2 regions of the Pseudoduganella sp. GW821-FHT11H04 genome follow, and region 1 is predicted to be linked to the other one. Evidence: riboswitches for the same ligand, from Rfam matches in the RefSeq annotation. Region 1 holds a riboswitch; the other holds the start of a gene.
What was found. Region 1 has a riboswitch for thiamine pyrophosphate ahead of AC1RTP_RS03150 (TonB-dependent siderophore receptor). Riboswitches for the same ligand answer to the same signal wherever they lie in the genome.
Positions count from the first base shown of each region.

Region 2: linked by a shared signal. The riboswitch ahead of thiC (phosphomethylpyrimidine synthase ThiC) and the one ahead of AC1RTP_RS03150 (TonB-dependent siderophore receptor) in region 1 are both predicted to bind thiamine pyrophosphate.

Region 1 is NZ_JBXARE010000001.1:622,958-631,965, reverse strand. It holds gene AC1RTP_RS03190 (glycine zipper 2TM domain-containing protein) at 1-150, opposite strand, end outside; gene AC1RTP_RS03185 (hypothetical protein) at 316-747, shown strand; gene AC1RTP_RS03180 (hypothetical protein) at 735-1,334, shown strand; gene AC1RTP_RS03175 (hypothetical protein) at 1,325-1,885, shown strand; gene AC1RTP_RS03170 (GFA family protein) at 1,886-2,299, opposite strand; gene AC1RTP_RS03165 (immunity 26/phosphotriesterase HocA family protein) at 2,310-2,768, opposite strand; gene AC1RTP_RS03160 (ferritin family protein) at 2,807-3,106, opposite strand; gene AC1RTP_RS03155 (iron-containing alcohol dehydrogenase) at 3,232-4,389, shown strand; TPP riboswitch at 4,397-4,495, shown strand; gene AC1RTP_RS03150 (TonB-dependent siderophore receptor) at 4,560-6,650, shown strand; gene AC1RTP_RS03145 (hypothetical protein) at 6,754-7,458, opposite strand; gene AC1RTP_RS03140 (AAA family ATPase) at 7,461-7,976, opposite strand; gene pnuC (nicotinamide riboside transporter PnuC) at 7,973-8,587, opposite strand; gene AC1RTP_RS03130 (hypothetical protein) at 8,708-9,008, shown strand, end outside.
Region 2 is NZ_JBXARE010000016.1:76,911-85,918, forward strand. It holds gene AC1RTP_RS24745 (ANTAR domain-containing response regulator) at 1-113, opposite strand, end outside; gene thiE (thiamine phosphate synthase) at 132-749, opposite strand; gene thiD (bifunctional hydroxymethylpyrimidine kinase/phosphomethylpyrimidine kinase) at 762-1,652, opposite strand; gene AC1RTP_RS24760 (thiazole synthase) at 1,649-2,431, opposite strand; gene thiS (sulfur carrier protein ThiS) at 2,444-2,647, opposite strand; gene thiC (phosphomethylpyrimidine synthase ThiC) at 2,644-4,503, opposite strand; TPP riboswitch at 4,583-4,685, opposite strand; gene AC1RTP_RS24775 (hypothetical protein) at 4,743-5,342, shown strand; gene AC1RTP_RS24780 (DUF4382 domain-containing protein) at 5,488-6,699, shown strand; gene AC1RTP_RS24785 (hypothetical protein) at 6,696-7,187, opposite strand; gene AC1RTP_RS24790 (valine--tRNA ligase) at 7,401-9,008, shown strand, end outside.

The DNA.
Region 1 (9,008 bases):
TGGCGCAGCGGCGGCATTTGGCGCAGTGGAAGCCTGCGAATTGGGCAGCAGGCCCGCAATCGACGCAGCTCCAGCCAGACTCACAAGTGCTACCGAGGCAGCTGCAATGGCCATCATTGGATGAATTTTGGTGCGTGCGGTGTTTTCCATTTTCTTCTCTCTTGAAAATCGCCTTCAATGGCGCTTGCCTATCAAACGGCTTGGAGTGAAAACACGGTGACGCAAAAAGTGTTTCGTGAGTAAGTAAATGTTTCCGGAAGCATTGCAAATAAGGCATGCTACTATTCGCGATTAATTTGTAGTTAGAGGAAATGCATGTTTCAACGATTCACTACAGCTAGTATTTTCTTGCTGTTGGCTGCCTGCGCTTCGCCCGAAAAGGCTCCCGCTGTTACTAAATCCTGCATTTCCCAGGTTCACGAGTCCAAATCTGACTCGACCGCCGACTATGCTGCGTGTCGCTTCAACAATCGCGAGGATGCCTCAGCAACCGCTCAATGCATGCGCGATCATGGGTGGACCTTACAGCCAATCTGCCTGGACGATGATTGGGTCCATACAGACGCAGCGATCGCCCAATGCTTGGCTGCCTCCAAATCAGAGAACCGCGTCGACCATCAAGCGATGAACGAATGTCTGGCGAAGAATCAGCAGAAAGAAGAAAGTCCGTCGGCCAAACTTCAGAAGCTTATGAAAAAATGCAACGTATTCCAGTTTGTTGGGCAAGAGCTGCAATGCGCAAACTAATCATTTATCTCGCCGTGCCGTTCGTCGCGACTGCTTGCGCAGCACCGGCGCAAATCCCTCCCGGCACAAAGTACGTCTCCCCCTTTGGGCAATTCAGCTGCGGCCCGTTCAAACTGGACACCCAGGTCCAACCCGCCTTTGGCCCCCATGGCGGCACGGTGCGCTTTATCGACGATATAGGCATCACAAGGATCGATGTTGAGGAATTTCAGCCGGCGCTTGATGCCGCTGAGCTGGAGCAGCATCCAGAGACCGTCTATCTAGCCTATCTGGCAGTCCAGAATCTCCCATTAGTCAAAAGCGCCGTCCCAAACGCGAGCCTTCTCGGCTCGCGTTCGGCCGCCATTAACACGCACGCGGTCTACGAATCTGCGATCCTTATGCCCGGCAAATCGGATGCCATTTCACGCGAGGGCAAACCGCTCGACGGCGTACGGGGACAGGTTCATTACACAAATGGCCGCTACATGTTCACGATCAGCGTCAACTCCGTCGCATGGCCGGACAAGTCCAGCAAGGAACACATTGAAGATGCCTTGTCATCTGCGGCAAGCGCGTTCAAGGAGTGCACGTTCCCATGGAAATAAGCTACTCGCCGACCATTGAGGATTTCCGGGAAGCGCTAAGCACAGTCGACAGGGCTTACCCTGGCGTTCCCGACGCTCCAGCCCCGGCGTGGCAGAACTTCTTGTTTCGTGGGCTGAGACGGTTACTGGAAACCGTGGCAATCTGGATCTGCGTTGGATTTCTGCTCTTATTGTCGATAACAAATGTAGAAATCCATATTTGGCATTTGATCCTGGTCGCGGTGAGCGCGTTCGCTGGGGGAGCCAGTGCTTGTTGGGCCGTACAAGATAAGACTGCAATGCAATGCATCCGGGGGCATGTTGAACGTCGTGGATTGACGACTATTCGGCTAGGCAATGACGGAGTTGAAGTGCAACGCGGTGCAACGCGTTCATTCACACTATGGGGCGCCTACTCAAGGGTCGCAATCGTTAACAATCACCTCTTCCTGTTTCAAGACTGCGCGGCGGACTATATTCCTTTAGGCGCTTTCGAAAATGAGGAGCAGATGAACGAGTTCGGTAAATTTGCGGCCGCAAAAATCACCGAGCATAGCGCCAGACAGGAATAGCTAAGCGCTTTCAAGCGCTCCATCGCGGCGGGTGCGGCGGTAACGCGGGAGGTCGTCGCAGATCGCTTCCCAATGCAGGCGGTTGTCGGCGAATGTGTGGTCTTGGGGAGGCAGCGCTTCGGGATCGTCGAGGCTGCAAGTGGTGATATCGAGTTCGTCCGGCGTGCAGTCATCGCGGAACGTGAGCTGCGTGCCGCAGGCGCCGCAGAATTCGCGCGTTACGCCGGGGCTGGAGTGGAAGACGGCTGGTGTGCCGCGTACGTATCGGAACTGGGCGCGCGGCACGCTGAACCAGGCCATGCTGGGCGCGCCGCACAGGCGGCGGCACATCGAACAATGGCACCAGGTGCATGTCAGCACCGGCGCCTCGGCTTCATATTGCACTGCCCCGCAAAAACAGCCGCCCGTATACATAGGGATCTCCCTATTCCAGCATTTTGGTCATGAGCAGTTCCGCCGAGCCATAGCCGTATAGCGAATCGCTCTCCAACCCCTCCGTGTCATATGGCACGGACACTTCACGTTCCGGCTTGGCCGGGTCATCGCCGTAAGTCGCCTGCCAGGCGCGCTTAAGCGCATCGGCGCGGCGGATAAACATCGGTACCGGCCAGTCGCGCCGCTCGAAACCGAGGGTATTGCCGATCACCGGCCAGCGTCCATTGGCCACCGCGATGTCGCCGGTGCGGATCACCTTAAGCGCATCGTTCGCCGACAGCTGCTGCACGTCGCCGAGGGTCGGCAGCGTCCAGTGGGTCGGCCCGAACAGGTAGGCCAGCATGACCTTTCCTTGCGGCGACAGGCGCGCCACTAATCCTGTGGCATACCCGCCATTTCTGAGCGGGATAGCAAACCAACTGCCCTCCCGGTACGGCTGCAACTTCATCGACTTCCTTTCTTTCTGCAGCGCGATACCAGAAACGTTTACTCGTAGTGGTACTGCGCGACGATCGGTCCCGCTTTGAACAGCGCTTCCTTCATTTCTTTATCCATCTTCGGGTCGCGCCGGCGCACCCATTCCAGCAGCATCGCGATTTGCTTGCGCGTTGAATCGCGATGACTGGCCATGACCAGTTTCAGCTCGGGATCGGTGCACGTTTCGATACGCTGGTTCTGCAAATCCAGCATCTCGATCTTCTCGCTCAGCGACGTCAACGCCCGATGCATATCCAGCACCTGGGCATTCAAATAGTCGCGCGGCTCGACCACGTGTTCCTGTGTCATCTCACTCTCCTTAGGCATGCGAATACACGCATTGTCAGCCTGCGGCGCGGATTTCTCAAGTGTAGCAAGGTGATCTGGCGGGTGTCGCACGGATGGGCGAGATTTGCGCGATAATGCCCGGCACTATGCAAAACTTTGAATTCCATAACCCTACCCGCGTCATCTTCGGCGTGGGTCAGATTGCCTCCTTGGCAAAACATATTCCTTCCAATGCACGTGTACTGATGCTCTATGGTGGCGGCAGCATCAAGAAGAATGGCACTTACGACGAGGTACGCGCAGCGCTGGCCGAGCATACCGTGCTGGAATTTGCCGGCATCGAACCGAATCCGAAATACGAAACGCTGATGCAGGCGGTGGAATTGATCCACCGCGAGAAGATCGACTTCCTGCTGGCCGTTGGCGGCGGCTCTGTTGTCGATGGAACAAAATTCATTGCCGCCGCTGCGGTGTATGACGGCGATGCCTGGGACATCCTGAAAATCGGCGGCAAAGTCGTGAAGGCAGCCCTGCCCTTCGGCGCCGTACTCACCCTGCCTGCCACCGGCTCGGAAATGAACAGCGCGAGTGTGGTCAGCCGCGTGGAGACGCAGGAAAAACGCGCCTTCATGAGCCCTCACGTTTATCCGCGCTTCTCAGTGCTGGATCCGGCCAAGACCCTGACCCTGCCGCTGCGCCAGGTCGGCAACGGCGTGGTCGATGCCTTCGTCCACACCACCGAACAATACCTGACCTACCCGGCCAACGCGCCTGTGCAGGACCGCTTCGCGGAAGGCCTGCTGCAAACCCTGGTGGAACTGGGCCCGCAAGTATTGGCCCGCCCGGAAGACGTGGAAGTGCGCGCCAATATCATGTGGTCCGCCACCATGGCCCTGAATGGCCTGATCGGCGTCGGCGTGCCGCAGGATTGGGCTACCCACATGATCGGCCACGAATTGACCGCCCTGTTTGGCCTGGACCACGCGCAGACGCTGGCGATTGTCCTGCCGGGCATCCTGCAGATCCGCCGCGAGGCCAAACGCGGCAAGCTGCTGCAGTACGCGGAGCGCGTCTGGGGCCTGAAGAACGGCACCGAGGACGAACGCATTGACGCCGCCATCGGCAACACGCGCTCCTTCTTCGAGCAAATGGGCGTGCCGACCCGTTTGTCCGGCTACGGCCTGGGTCCGGAGGCGATCGACGCCACCGTCGCCGCCGTGGAAGCGGCCGGCCTGACCAGCCTGGGCGAACGCCGCGATATCACGCCTGAGGACGTGCGCAAGGCCTTGCAACTGAGCCTGTAGTACAATACCGCCTCGCTAGGGGTCCTCGCGCATGTGCGCGGGGTGAGAAATACCCTCGGAACCTGATCTGGATAATGCCAGCGAAGGAAAGCGCAGATGGATGAAGCTCCCCTCTTTCGGAGCTTCGCGTGCTCTCCCGCTGGCCCACACGCACAGCAAGAGCACACAATATGAATCGCACCAACCTCACCCTGGCCGCATTGGCCGTCGCTTCCGCCTTCGCCCCTGCCGCCTACGCGCAGGACCAGAAAATGACCGAAGTGGTCATCACCGCCAACCGCATCGCGGCCGAGCGCTCCTCCGTAGCCGGTTTCAGCGACCAGCCTTTGCTGCAGACCCCTGCTTCCGTCAGCGTGCTGACCCGCGAGCAGTTGCAGGACCTGAACATCCGCAACACCACCGATGCCGTCAAGTTCGACGCCAGCATCGGCGATGCTTACAACGCTGTCGGCTACGCCGAACAGTTCTCGATCCGCGGCTTCAAACTGGATAACGCCAGCTCCTACCGTAAGGATGGCCACGCGATTTCCGGCGACACCCAGATCCCGCTGGAAAATAAGGAAAGCATCGAAGTGCTGCGCGGCCTGGCCGGCCTGCAAATGGGCGTTGCTGCTCCAGGCGGCGTTATCAATTATGTGACCAAGCGTCCGACCGACAGCAACCTGCGCTCGGTACTGTTTGAAGTGAGCGAGCGCGGCACCGTGCTGGGCACCGTGGACTTGGGCGGCCGCTTCGAAGACCGCCGCTTCGGCTACCGCATCAATGCGGCCGGCGAGCGTATGCGCTCCATCATCAAGGGCGCCGACGGCCACCGCAGCTTCGTCTCCGGTGCTTTCGACTTCCGCATCAGCCCACAGGCGCTGCTGCAGATCGATGCCGACTACCAGAAGAAATCTCAGAAGTCCGCGCCGGGCTTCCAGCTGATTGGCGGCACCAGCCTGCCGATGGTCGATGCAGCCACCTTCCTGAACGACCAGCCTTGGGCCAAGCCGGTTGAAACCACTTCCAGCAATATCGGCGTGAACTTCCAGTACGAGTTGTCGCCTGAGTGGAAAGCCACCGTCAGCGCCAACCAGCACCACTTCAAACGCGACGACTACACCGCCTTCCCTTACGGCTGCTCGAGCGAAGAGCTGTGGCCTGGCTTCTGCGCCAACGGCGACTACGACGTTTACGATTACCGCAGCCTGGGCGAGAAGAAAAAGCCGCTGTCGGCCAAGGCGCAGTTGAATGGCCGCTTTGTGGCTGGCGGCTTGCGTCACCAGCTGACCGCTGGCCTCTCCTTCTTCAGCAACCATGAAAGCTGGGGCGATTACGTCTACGACTACGCGGGAGTGAGCAATATTTACCACCCGGTGGTGGTGCCGATGTCGACCGGCGTCGTTGGTCCCGTCTCCGAGCGCCGCACCGACAATGAACGCGCCGCTTACGTGCAGGATATCGTCGGCCTGACCGACCAGCTGGCGCTGCACGCTGGTGCCCGTTATGTTTCCGTGCGTCGCACGCAAGTTGACGCTGCCCCTAGCAGCGACAACTTCTGGCTGCCGAATGTGTCGCTGGTGTTTAGCCCGACCGCTAAACTGTCCTACTACGCTTCCTACGCACAAGGCCTGCAGCATGGCGGCGTGGCGCCAATCGAGACCACCAACACCGGCTTCGCGCTGGCTCCGGGCAAGTCGAAAGAGATCGAAGTGGGCGCCAAGGCTGATGTGAATGGCATTTCGCTGTCGGCTGCGCTGTACCAGATCGACCAGGGCCTGGAGTTCACCAGCCCTGTCTCCAACACCTTCGTGCGCAGCGGCCAGGAACGTCACCGTGGCGTGGAATTCACCGCGCAAGGCAAGGTGACGCGCGAGCTGCTGCTGGGCGTTTCGATGGCAGCCATCCATACCGAGCAGGAAGGCACCGGCCTGGCGATTTACGACGGCAAGCGTGTGACCAATGTGCCGAACTTCAAGTCGACTGTTTGGGCGGATTACATCGTGACCGACCTGCCGGGGCTGAAGCTGAATGCGAACTGGCAGTTCGCAGGTAAGAAGGCGTTTGACCAGGAGAATAAGACCATGGTGCCGTCTTACAGTGTGGTGAACCTGGGTGGCTCGTATTCTACGCGTATGGGTGGGACTTCGGTGATCCTGCGTGCGCAGGTGAAGAATGCTTTTGATAAGTTCTACTGGCGTGATGTGACGCCGGATCTGGGTGGCTATCTGTTCCCGGGTTCGCCGCGTACGTTCCAGATGTCGGCGCAGGTCGATTTCTAAACCGGCAAACCGGTGTCAGACCCACTGGGTCTGACACCCGACACGCGGCTGCCGCAGGCCAGGTGTCTGCCCCTGCGGGTCAGACATCGGGTTACCGGTTTTCTCAAAAGATGTACTGCACCCGCATCGCGAACGAATTGGCCGCGCGTCCCGAATTTTTCCCAAACAGGTAAGCCGCTTCATACTTGAAGTGATCCACCTGCCCAAAAAACGCCGGCCCTGCCCGGTGCCCCTGCTTCCTGGCCGGCAGCCAGTTATTCCACTTCCCCACCTCGCCAAAGCCCTGCAGCCCCGGCGAAAACCAGCTCTTCCAGCGCTGCTTGACCTGCCACTGATAAACCAGCTCCGTCTCGTTCTGCTCCCCGTTATCCATCTCGCGTTGGAAGAACAGGTTGAAATTGAGCTGCGTGCGCCAGACCTGCGCCTGCAGCACCGGCCCGATTTCCACGGCATAGCCATCTTCGCGATTCTTCGCGCGCTCCACCGTCGTGTGCAGCGCCACGTCCACGTCGTACTGCCCCTGCGTCAACAGGAAATCGTTCTGCCACTCCACACCAGTATTGCGCGTGCGGCGCCCATCGAATTGAATCCACTGTGTCGAAAGCTCGGTGTACCAGCGCGGCGTGACGCCGTAAGCAAACCCGATCTCCGGGCTGGCGACGTTGCGCGAATTTTTGTAGTGGGCGTTCCAGTACTTGTAGTCGATTGAAGCCTGGCCCGCCACATCGTAGACGGAGACCAGGTAATAGCCCGTATCGGCAAACACCACCTGCGGAAGGAAGGCAGCCAGCACGAGCAGTTTTTTCATCTTCAATCCCCTAAGAGTCGACCTACTTGTTTCAAGCGCTCGTCCAGGCTTCCGGAGATGCGGGTGTAAGGTACGCCGCGCCGGGCCAGTTCTTCGAGCAGGATGGCGTCAATAATACCGCTGACGTCCTGCTCCTCGTGATGCAGTCCGTCGGGTATCCATGCGAATTCTGGCTTGCAGACAAGGGTAATGTCGTATTGGCGCGACGATGCGAGGCTTTCGAGCTGCTCGTCGATGCCGCCAAAGTAGTGGATGCTGTACACCGCCGTCATCAACGGCGTGGTGTCGCAGAACAGGAAGCGCCCGCCTTTCGCGGCCAGCGCCTCTTCGCGCGCCACCTGGGTGCTGGCAATGTGGAACTGGTCGGTCGCTACTGGCACGTCCTGGCGCGCATCGCAGAACTCGCGCAAGTATTCAGGCACCCACGTTTCGCTGTAGCGCTCTGCCAGCGCCTGCGCCAGCGTGGTTTTGCCGGAAGCTGCGGCGCCGATGATGGCGACGCGGTAAGGGTGCTTCATTTCCAGACGACCGCTTCTTCCGCTTCGTCGCTGCTGCCCTGCCAGGCCATCAGGCCGGCAATCGCCATGGCGACGAACATGCCGTACAGGATGGCCGTCAGCATCAGGCCTTTATGCACATACAGCGCGACGTACAGCACGTCGACGATGATCCACACATGCCAATTCTCGATCTTCTTGCGCGACAGGAGTGCCTGGCCCACCAGGCTGCCGGCGGTGAGGAAGGCGTCCGTGTTCGGCACGTCGGTATTGGTGTAGGTGCGCAGGAACCAGGCCAGCACGCCGAAACCGGCCAGCCAGGCCACGCCGGACACCACGCGGCCACGCAGCGACAGGTTCGAAACGCCAAGCTGCAGGCCATCGCTGCCATGCAGCCATTGGTACCAGCCCCAGAACGAAACGGTGATAAACACCCCCTGCAGCGCCATATCGCCATACAGCTTGGCGCCGAAGAACACCACAGCGTAGGTGGCCGAAGAGACGATCGCGAACAACCAGGCCCAGTGGTTCTGGCGGATGTTCAGCCACACGGTGAGCACCGACAGTACAAACGACACCAGCTCCAGCGGAGTGGTGGTGGCCAGGCCAAACAGGGAAATGATTTCGTTCATAAGGTCGCGATGGGGTAACGCGCGATTATGCCACGCCAACCCCTCACGGGCCATATGTCAAAGTTGCAAAAAAGTAACGAATCGTGATAGCCTGCCACTTCTTAAATTAATGTCACTTTTATGCGCTTGCCCTTACTACTCTGTGCCAGCCTCGCTGCCTCCCACTGCTACGCCCAGACTGCCGCCACCGCCATCCCTATTTCCGCCTTCGTGGAGCGCGACCAGTACGCACATCCGAACATGTCGCCCGACGGCAAACACATGGCGGTGACGGTGCGAGTCCCTGACGGCAAACGCCCGGTCGCCATGGTGGTGTTCTACAGCCTACCGGACATGAAGTTGGAGAGCTCAATCCGCCTTAAAGCATTCGAGATCCCTTCCAACTACCACTGGGTCAGCAATACTCGGCTCGTGATCGAAA
Region 2 (9,008 bases), on a different contig from region 1:
GCCAGCATAGTGTCGTAACCGGCGCGGGCCAGCAGCTCGCCCAGGAACTCGGTCAGGATCTTGTCATCGTCGACGATCAGGATCAGGCGCTTTGGCGGAGTCTGGGCGTTCATTTGGCGGCAACCTTATGGTTATGCTAATGGGGAAATTATAGACTGAAATTCCCGCACTGCCGCCCCTACATCATCGGCCAGGTAAACACTGGTAATTGCGGCCACCATATGCGCGCCTTCAGCCACCAGCGGCCGTGCATTTTCCGGTGTCATGCCGCCGATCACGCACAGCGGCACGCCGATCACTTCGCGCGCGTGGCGCAGGATCGAGGGCTGGGTGGTGACGGCATACTGCTTCACCTTCGAGGGGTAGAAGCCGCCAAACGCCACGTAGCTGGCGCCTGCCGCCTGCGCCGCCTGCGCGCGCGCCAATTCGCCGTAGCAGGAAGCACCAATCAGCTTGTTTGGCCCCAGCGTGGCGCGCACTTCGGCCAATGGCGCATCGGTGCCGCCCAGGTGCACGCCGTCCGCGCCCAGTTCGCGGCACAGCGCCACGTGGTCGTTGATCAGGAAAGGCACACTGTACTTGTGGCACAACTCGCGCAGCGCCCCGCCCTGCTCGCGCCGCAGCGCCGGGCTGGCGTCCTTGTGGCGGTACTGCAGCAGCGCCACGCCGGCGGCCAGCGCCTGCTCGGTCACGGCCAGCAGTTTTTCGGTGTCATCCCAGTTCGGGGTGACCAGGTAAAGTCCTTGCATTACATATGCTCCTTAGCGTTGCGGTATGCGCTGGCCCGGCGCGATGGCGTACGAGGCGGCCAGTGCGCGCTGGGTGTAGCCCTGGGCCTTGGTCAGCGCCTGCGCCATATTGTTGCCCATCGCGAGCAGGGCCGCGATGGCGGCAGCCAGGGTGCAGCCGCTGCCATGGAAGCTGCCGGGCAGGCGCGGCCAGCTCCAGTTCTGCTGGCGGTCCGGCCCCAGCCAGCGGTTGATCACCACGTCGCTGTCTTCGTCATGGCCGCCGGTTACCAGCACGTGGCCGCAGCCCAGTGCACGCAAGGTTCGTGCGTGCGTGAGCGCGTCGCCGTGCGGCGTGCCATGCCATGCGGCGTGGCCGCCGCCTGAAGCGCCGGGCGGCAATGCAGCGTGGCGGGCCATGCCGGCGGCCAGCGCGGCCGCTTCCGGGCCATTGGGCGTGACCAGGGTCGCGAGCGGCAGCAAAGGCGACAGCGACTTGATCGCATCGTCACGGCCAAGCGCGTCACCATGGCCGCTGCGCAGCACAGGGTCCAGCACGACGGGCGGTTCGCTATACAGTTTTGCGGCCCAGCCGGGCGCCGCTTGCGCCGCCTGGCGATGGGTGGCGCGCAGTTCGACGATCAGTTGCGCGATGGCGTGAGCGTTTTCGGCGCTGCCGGGGATGCCGATCTTGACGGCCGCCACCGGCACCTGCGCCATCAGGGTGCGGGCCTGCTGCTGCACCACTTCCGATGCAAGCGGCATGACGGCGTGGACGTGGTTATTGTCCTGCACCGTGATAGCGGTCAGCACCGGCAAGGCGTGCGCGCCCATGGCGGTGATAGCCTGGATATCGGCCGCCATGCCGGCGCCGCCCGAGGGGTCGGCGCCGGAGAACACCAGCACGCAGGGCCGGTCGCTCATGCGAACCTCCCCGCCATCGGCGACGATGGCGAGGCGGCGAAGCGACGCGGGATGCGGCCGGCCAGGAAGGCTTCACGGCCCGCCTGCACGCCCAGCTTCATGGCGCGCGCCATGCGTACCGGGTCGTTGGCGCCGGCGATGGCGGTGTTCATCAGCACGCCGTCGCAGCCCAGTTCCATCGCGATGGCGGCGTCGGAGGCGGTACCGACGCCGGCATCGACCAGCACCGGCACCTTCGACTGTTCGATGATCAGGGACAGGTTCCACGGGTTGAGAATGCCCATGCCCGAACCGATCAGGGAGGCCAGCGGCATCACGGCGCAGCAGCCGATATCTTCCAGCATGCGGGCCTGGATCGGGTCGTCGCTGCAGTAGACCATGACGTCGAAGCCGTCCTTCACCAGCTCGCGCGCGGCGGCCAGGGTTTCCGGCATATTGGGGAACAGGGTCTTCTCGTCGCCCAACACTTCCAGCTTGACCAGCTTGCGACCGTTCAGGAGTTCGCGCGCCATCTGCAGCGTGTAGACGGCGTCTTTCGCCGTGTAGCAGCCGGCCGTATTGGGCAGGATGGTGAATTCATGCGGCGGCACGTAGTCCAGCAGGCTGGGCGCCTTCGGGTCCTGGCCGATGTTGACGCGGCGGATCGCCACCGTGATGATTTCCGCGCCGGCGGCCAGCGTGGCTTCGCGGGTTTGCGGCAGGTCCTGGTACTTGCCGCTGCCGACCAGCAGGCGCGAATTGTATTCCTTGCCGGCGATGGTCAATGGTTTGTCATGCATTTCAAGCTCCCCTTAGCCCCCGCCGATGGCGCGGACGATATCTACTTTGTCGTTTTGGTTCAGCGCGACCTGCGGCCAGCGCTGGCGCGGCACCACCTGGCGGTTGACCGCCAGGGCCAGCGCCTGGCCAGTCAGTTCGAGCGCATCGATCAACTGGTCCAGCGTCTGCTGCGGCGGCACCGCACGGGCGGCGCCGTTCAATTCGATTTCGATCATGCTTGCTCGCGGTAGATGCTGGCCCCGCCCTTGACGAACTCGATGGATTTTTCCTGCATGCCCTTGGCGGCGAACTCGCGCACCTCCTGCGTGATCTTCATCGAGCAGAAATGCGGGCCGCACATGGAGCAGAAGTGCGCCACCTTGGCCGAATCCTTCGGCAGGGTCTCGTCGTGGAATTCGCGTGCGCGGTCCGGGTCCAGGCCCAGGTTGAACTGGTCTTCCCAACGGAATTCGAAGCGCGCCAGCGACAAGGCGTTGTCGCGGATCTGGGCGCCAGGATGGCCTTTTGCCAGGTCGGCGGCGTGGGCGGCGATCTTGTATGTGATGATGCCTTCCTTGACGTCGTCCTTATTCGGCAGGCCCAGGTGCTCCTTCGGCGTCACGTAGCACAGCATGGCGCAGCCGTACCAGCCGATCTGCGCGGCGCCGATGCCGGAGGTGATGTGGTCGTAGCCCGGCGCGATATCGGTGGTCAATGGGCCCAGGGTATAGAACGGGGCTTCGCTGCACTGTTCCAGTTGCAGGTCCATGTTTTCTTTAATGAGCTGCATCGGCACGTGGCCCGGGCCTTCGATCATCACCTGCACATCGTGCTTCCAGGCGATCTGGGTCAATTCGCCCAGGGTTTTCAGCTCGCCCAGTTGCGCGTCATCGTTGGCATCCCATACCGAGCCTGGACGCAGGCCGTCGCCCAGCGAGAAGCTGACGTCGTAGGCCTTCATGATTTCGCAGATCTCTTCGAAGTGCGTGTACAGGAAGTTTTCCTTGTGATGGGCCAGGCACCACTTGGCCATGATCGAGCCGCCGCGCGAGACGATGCCGGTCATGCGGTTGGCGGTCATCGGCACGTAGCGCAGCAGCACGCCGGCGTGGATGGTGAAGTAGTCGACGCCCTGCTCCGCCTGTTCGATCAGGGTGTCGCGGAAAATTTCCCAGGTCAGGTCTTCGGCCTTGCCGTTGACCTTTTCCAGCGCCTGGTAAATCGGCACGGTGCCGATAGGCACAGGCGAATTACGCACGATCCATTCGCGGGTTTCGTGGATATGCTTGCCGGTGGAGAGGTCCATCACGGTGTCGCCGCCCCAGCGGATGGCCCAGGTCATTTTCTCCACTTCTTCGCCGATGGAGGAAGTGACGGCGGAGTTGCCGATGTTGGCGTTGATCTTGACCAGGAAATTGCGGCCGATGATCATCGGCTCCAGCTCCGGGTGGTTGATGTTTGCCGGGATGATGGCGCGGCCGCGGGCAATTTCCTCGCGCACGAATTCCGGCGTGATTTCTTCAGGAATGGCAGCGCCAAAGGACTCGCCGCGGTGCTGGCGGCCCAGCAGGTCGGCCATGCGGTTGCCCTTCTCGCCCTGGGCGCGCAGGCCGGCCAGGTATTCCTTGCGGCGCAGGTTTTCGCGGATCGCCACGTATTCCATTTCCGGAGTAACGATGCCCTGACGCGCGTAGTGCATCTGGGTCACGTTGCGGCCGGCTTGCGCGCGGCGCGGCTGGCGGTGCAGTTCGAAGCGCAGGGCGTCGAGCTTTTCGTCGGCCAGGCGCTGGCGGCCGTAGTCGGAAGTCGGGCCTTCGAGCAGTTCGGTGTCATTGCGCTCGGCGATCCAGGCTGCACGCGGGGTGTTCAGGCCTTTGCGGATGTCGATCGTGGCGTCCGGGTCGCTGTATAGGCCGGAACAGTCGTAGACGGTGACCGGCGCATTGTCGCCGGACAGGCTGATTTCGCGCATCGGCACGCGCATGTCAGGGCGGCTGCCGGTGACGTAAATCTTGCGGGAATTCGGCAGCGGGGTGACAGCTGCGGAGTCGACTTCCGCCTGGGCGGCGAGGAAGGTTGGATTGGCGTTCATTTTGGCTCCTTGTGTTGGCGCAGGAGCCAGCAAAGGAGGTTAGGTTGCACCTGGCGGTGGCGCGCGTTCGCGCGGCAGCAGGCGTATCCTGAAGCTTCCCTTCGCTGGCATTATCCAGATCAGGTTCGGAGGGTATTTCTCACCCGCGTAGCTTGCGCCGCACAGGACCCCTAGCGTTTGCCACCTTTCGGTAGCGAGCGGATTATATCTATAATCGTTGCGCATTGAAAGGAGACCGAATGCTATATGTAGTATTCCTGGCGGCGATGACCGCGCTGGAGACACGTGCACCGACGCTGGCCGAGCAGCGCTCGTTCGAACAATTCATGCAGCGAAGCGCGCCCGGCGCGCCGCTGCCGGCCCTGCACGCGCAGCGCGCACGCGGGGCGAAGCAATGGGAAGTCAGCGCAAGCGCCGACGCACCGCCGGTGCGCCTGGTGCTGCCGCTTTGCCGCGTGACGCGTACGCACTACGCGCTCCAGGCGGACGACAGCTGGCGCGCCGACAGCAGCCAGCATGTGTGGATCCACCACACCACCGATTGCGGCACGCCACCAGCAAGAATGGTCGAACTGCGCGCGCCGCTGGCTGAAATCGATATGCTGCGTTTGATCCAGGCCCAAGGCGAAATGCTGCAGCGAGCGCGCCTGCTCATGGCCGGCAATACGAGCTGCGCGCCGATCCGTTCGCGCAACTTCCAACTGCGGACTTTGGGTCGGAGCGCGGACGGCATGTATGTGCTTGGCTATGAAAGCGATATCGGCAGCACGGCCAATATCACGGTGCGCCAGACGAGGGGGGGCGAATTGACTGCGTGGAATGTAGCCTGCGGTAAATAAGGGCTTCCCCGAGCTTGAAGAGGCTTTGGAGTGGCTATTTATCTGAAAGGTGTAACAATCCGTAACTACGTGCGAAATCGCACATAGCAGTTTTCCTCTCGGAATCCATAATGGAAGAGCACTAATAACTTCGAGAGGCACTGCCATGAACCCGAAAGTCTCCCTCCTACCCCTCTTCCTGTCCTCCCTCCTGCTCGCGGCGTGCGGTGGAGGAGGTGGCGGTTACAGCGGCGGCGGCCAGCCTACCCAGACCATGGGTACGCTGGCCGTTTCCATGACGGACGCGCCATCCTGTGGCTTTGATGCAGTGAACGTGACCGTCAACAAGGTGCGCGTGAACACCAGCGCTACCGCCAGTGACACGGAAGGCGGCTGGACCGACATCACGCTGTCGCCGGCCAAGAAAATTAACCTGCTGAACCTGACCAACGGCACCTTGGAAGCCCTGGGCCAGACCTCGCTGGCGGCCGGCCGTTACAACCAGGTGCGCCTGGTGCTCGATGCGAACAGCGGCAACGCCACCAATAACTCTGTAGTCTTGAGCGGCACGACCACTGAGATCTCGCTCGATACGCCTAGCGCGGTGCAAAGCGGCATCAAGATGAACGCCGACTTCACGGTGGAAGCGGGCCAGCGTTATGACCTGGTGATGGACTTCGACGCCTGCAAATCCATCGTCACCAAGGGCAACGGCAAGTACGCGCTGAAACCGGTAGTTAAGGTGATTCCGACCGCGCTGAATGGCATCAGCGGCTTCGTCAGCGTACCGCTACTGTCGGACGGCATCGTGGTCAGCGCCCAGCAGAATGGCGTAGTAGTCGCATCGACTGTGCCAGGCAGCACCGGTGAATTCGACCTGACCCGCCTGCCCCTCGGTAACTACGACGTCGTGATCACGTCCAACACCCACGCGGCGTATGTGGTGGGTGGCGTACCGGTCACCTCGCTCACCGGCATGGTCCCAATCAGCACCACGGGCGCACCGTTCACGTTGGCAAGCGCCAGCCTGATGGGCTCGATCAGCGGCACCGCCACGCTGACCCCGGCCAGCGCTACCGAATCTGCGCTGGTTTCCGCCAAGCAAGCCATTTCCGGTGGACCAACTGTGACGCTGCGCTATACCAATGCCGACATGACGACCGGCGCCTACAGCATCACCAAGCTGCCGCTGGCTGCGCCCCAGTACGCCGCCTATAGCGCCACCCTGCCGCTGTCCTTCGCCCCGGCCCTGACGACGCCGACCACCGGCATGTACAAGGTCGACGCCTCCGCGACCGGCTACACCACCCTGGCGATTCCAACGGTGGATATCACCGTCGCCAACGCAACCAACGTCAACTTCGCCCTGGTGCCTTAAGTACCCCCCCTCCCGTCGCCGTCCCTCTCGGGCGGCGACGTACGTTCAGCCTTGCGTTTCGCAGTTCGGAACGCATGCGCCATCGCCGCGTGGCGCAGCCGAATCGCCGGTGTCCAGTCGCTGTCGCCAGGGAGTTGAACATCAACAACCTTCCAGGCGTTGCCCACATTGCCCAGACTGGCCAAGACAAACTGGTTCGGCGAGAGCGGTTGCGACTCATAGAGCAGTTCGCCACAAACCACCTCAGCGTAATGCGGGCCATGACGACTGCAAATGCGCAGCCGCGTCCCATCTGGCAGGAACACTGTCTTCCAGAAATATCCTTTAGGATCCAGCGGCTTGCCGGCAGCGCGCTGGCGTTGCAGCCATTCACGAATGGCGATGTCTGCCAAGTCTGCGACGGCCAGGCCTGTCGCCTGCTCAGCGTGGTAGTCGAGCAGGGCGTGTAGGGTCGGGAGGCTTACCTCCAAGGTCACTCGGGTAGTCATACTGAAAACTCCTGAAATTTTCTCCCTTAGAGCGCTACCAAGGGCAAAAAGTTCAGTTTTTCAGTAGTTTCAGTAAAAATTTCAGTAGTTTTCAGTAGTAGGCAGCGACAGATGCGCACCGGACTCCCCAAGCGGGTATTCAGTGGCGGACTCGGCCAGATCGTGGGCATCTCCCTTATAATGAAGGTTTTCGCCAAATTTACAGCCCAAATCATGGAATTAGCCAAGTCTTTCGAGCCTGCCGACATTGAACAGTTCTGGCGCAGCGAGTGGGAAAAGCGCGGTTACTACGCAGCCTCCCTCGACCTGAGCAAGCCGTCCTTCAGCATCCAGCTGCCGCCGCCGAACGTGACCGGCACCCTGCATATGGGCCACGCCTTCAACCAGACCATCATGGATGGCCTGACCCGCTACCACCGTATGCTGGGCCACAACACCGCCTGGATTCCTGGCACCGACCACGCCGGCATCGCCACCCAGATCGTGGTGGAGCGCCAGCTCGATGCGCAGAAGGTATCCCGCCATGACCTGGGCCGCGAAAAATTCGTCGAAAAAGTATGGGAGTGGAAGGAAAAATCCGGCTCCACCATCACCGGCCAGATGCGCCGCATGGGCACCTCCCCTGACTGGAAGCGCGAATACTTCACCATGGACGCCGAGCGCTCCAAGGTGGTGAGCGAAGTCTTCGTGCGCCTGTTCGAACAAGGCCTGATCTACCGCGGCAAGCGCCTGGTCAACTGGGACCCGGTACTGGGCACCGCCGTCTCCGACCTGGAAGTGGTATCTGAAGAAGAAGACGGCTCGATGTGGCACATCAAGTACCCGCTGGCCGACGGCAGCGGACACCTGGTCGTTGCAACCACTCGCCCTGAAACCATGCTGGGCGACGTCGCCGTGGCCGTGGACCCAACCGACGAGCGCTACACCGCGCTGGTCGGCAAGATGCTCAAGCTGCCGCTGGTCGGCCGCGAAATCCCGGTCATCGCCGACGAATACGTCGACAAGGAATTCGGCACCGGCTGCGTGAAGATCACCCCAGCCCACGACTTCAACGACTACGCCGTTGGCCAGCGCCACAAGCTGGACATGCCGTCCATCCTGACTTTGGACGCCAAGATCAACGAAAACGGCCCGGCCGCCTACCAGGGCATGGACCGCTTCGCCGCCCGCAAGCAAATCGTGGCGGACCTGGATGCGCAAGGCTTCCTGGTCGAAGTCAAACCGCACAAACTGATGGTGCCGCGCGGCGACCGCACCGGCGTCGTGATCGAGCCTATGCTGACCGACCAATGGTTCGTCGCCATGAGCAAACCGGCACCTGAAGGCACCTTCAACCCGGGCAAATCCATCACCGAAGTAGCGCTGGAAAAAGTCTCCAGCGGCGAGATCAAGTTCGTCCCTGAAAACTGGAGCACCACATACAACCAGTGGCTGAACAACATCCAGGACTGGTGTATCTCCCGCCAGCTGTGGTGGGGCCACCAGATCCCGGCCTGGTACGACGAGCAAGGCAACATCTACGTCGCCCGCAGCGAAGAAGACGCGCAAGCGCAAGCCGCCGCCAAGGGCGTGACCGGCGCCCTGACCCGCGACAACGACGTGCTGGACACCTGGTTCTCGTCCGCCCTGGTACCGTTCTCCACCCTTGGCTGGCCGAGCGAAACGCCCGAACTGCAGGCCTTCCTGCCAAGCTCCGTGCTGGTCACCGGCTTCGACATCATCTTCTTCTGGGTCGCGCGCATGGTCATCATGACCAGCCACTTCACCAACAAGGTGCCGTTCGAAACCGTGTACGTGCACGGCCTGGTGCGCGACTCGCAA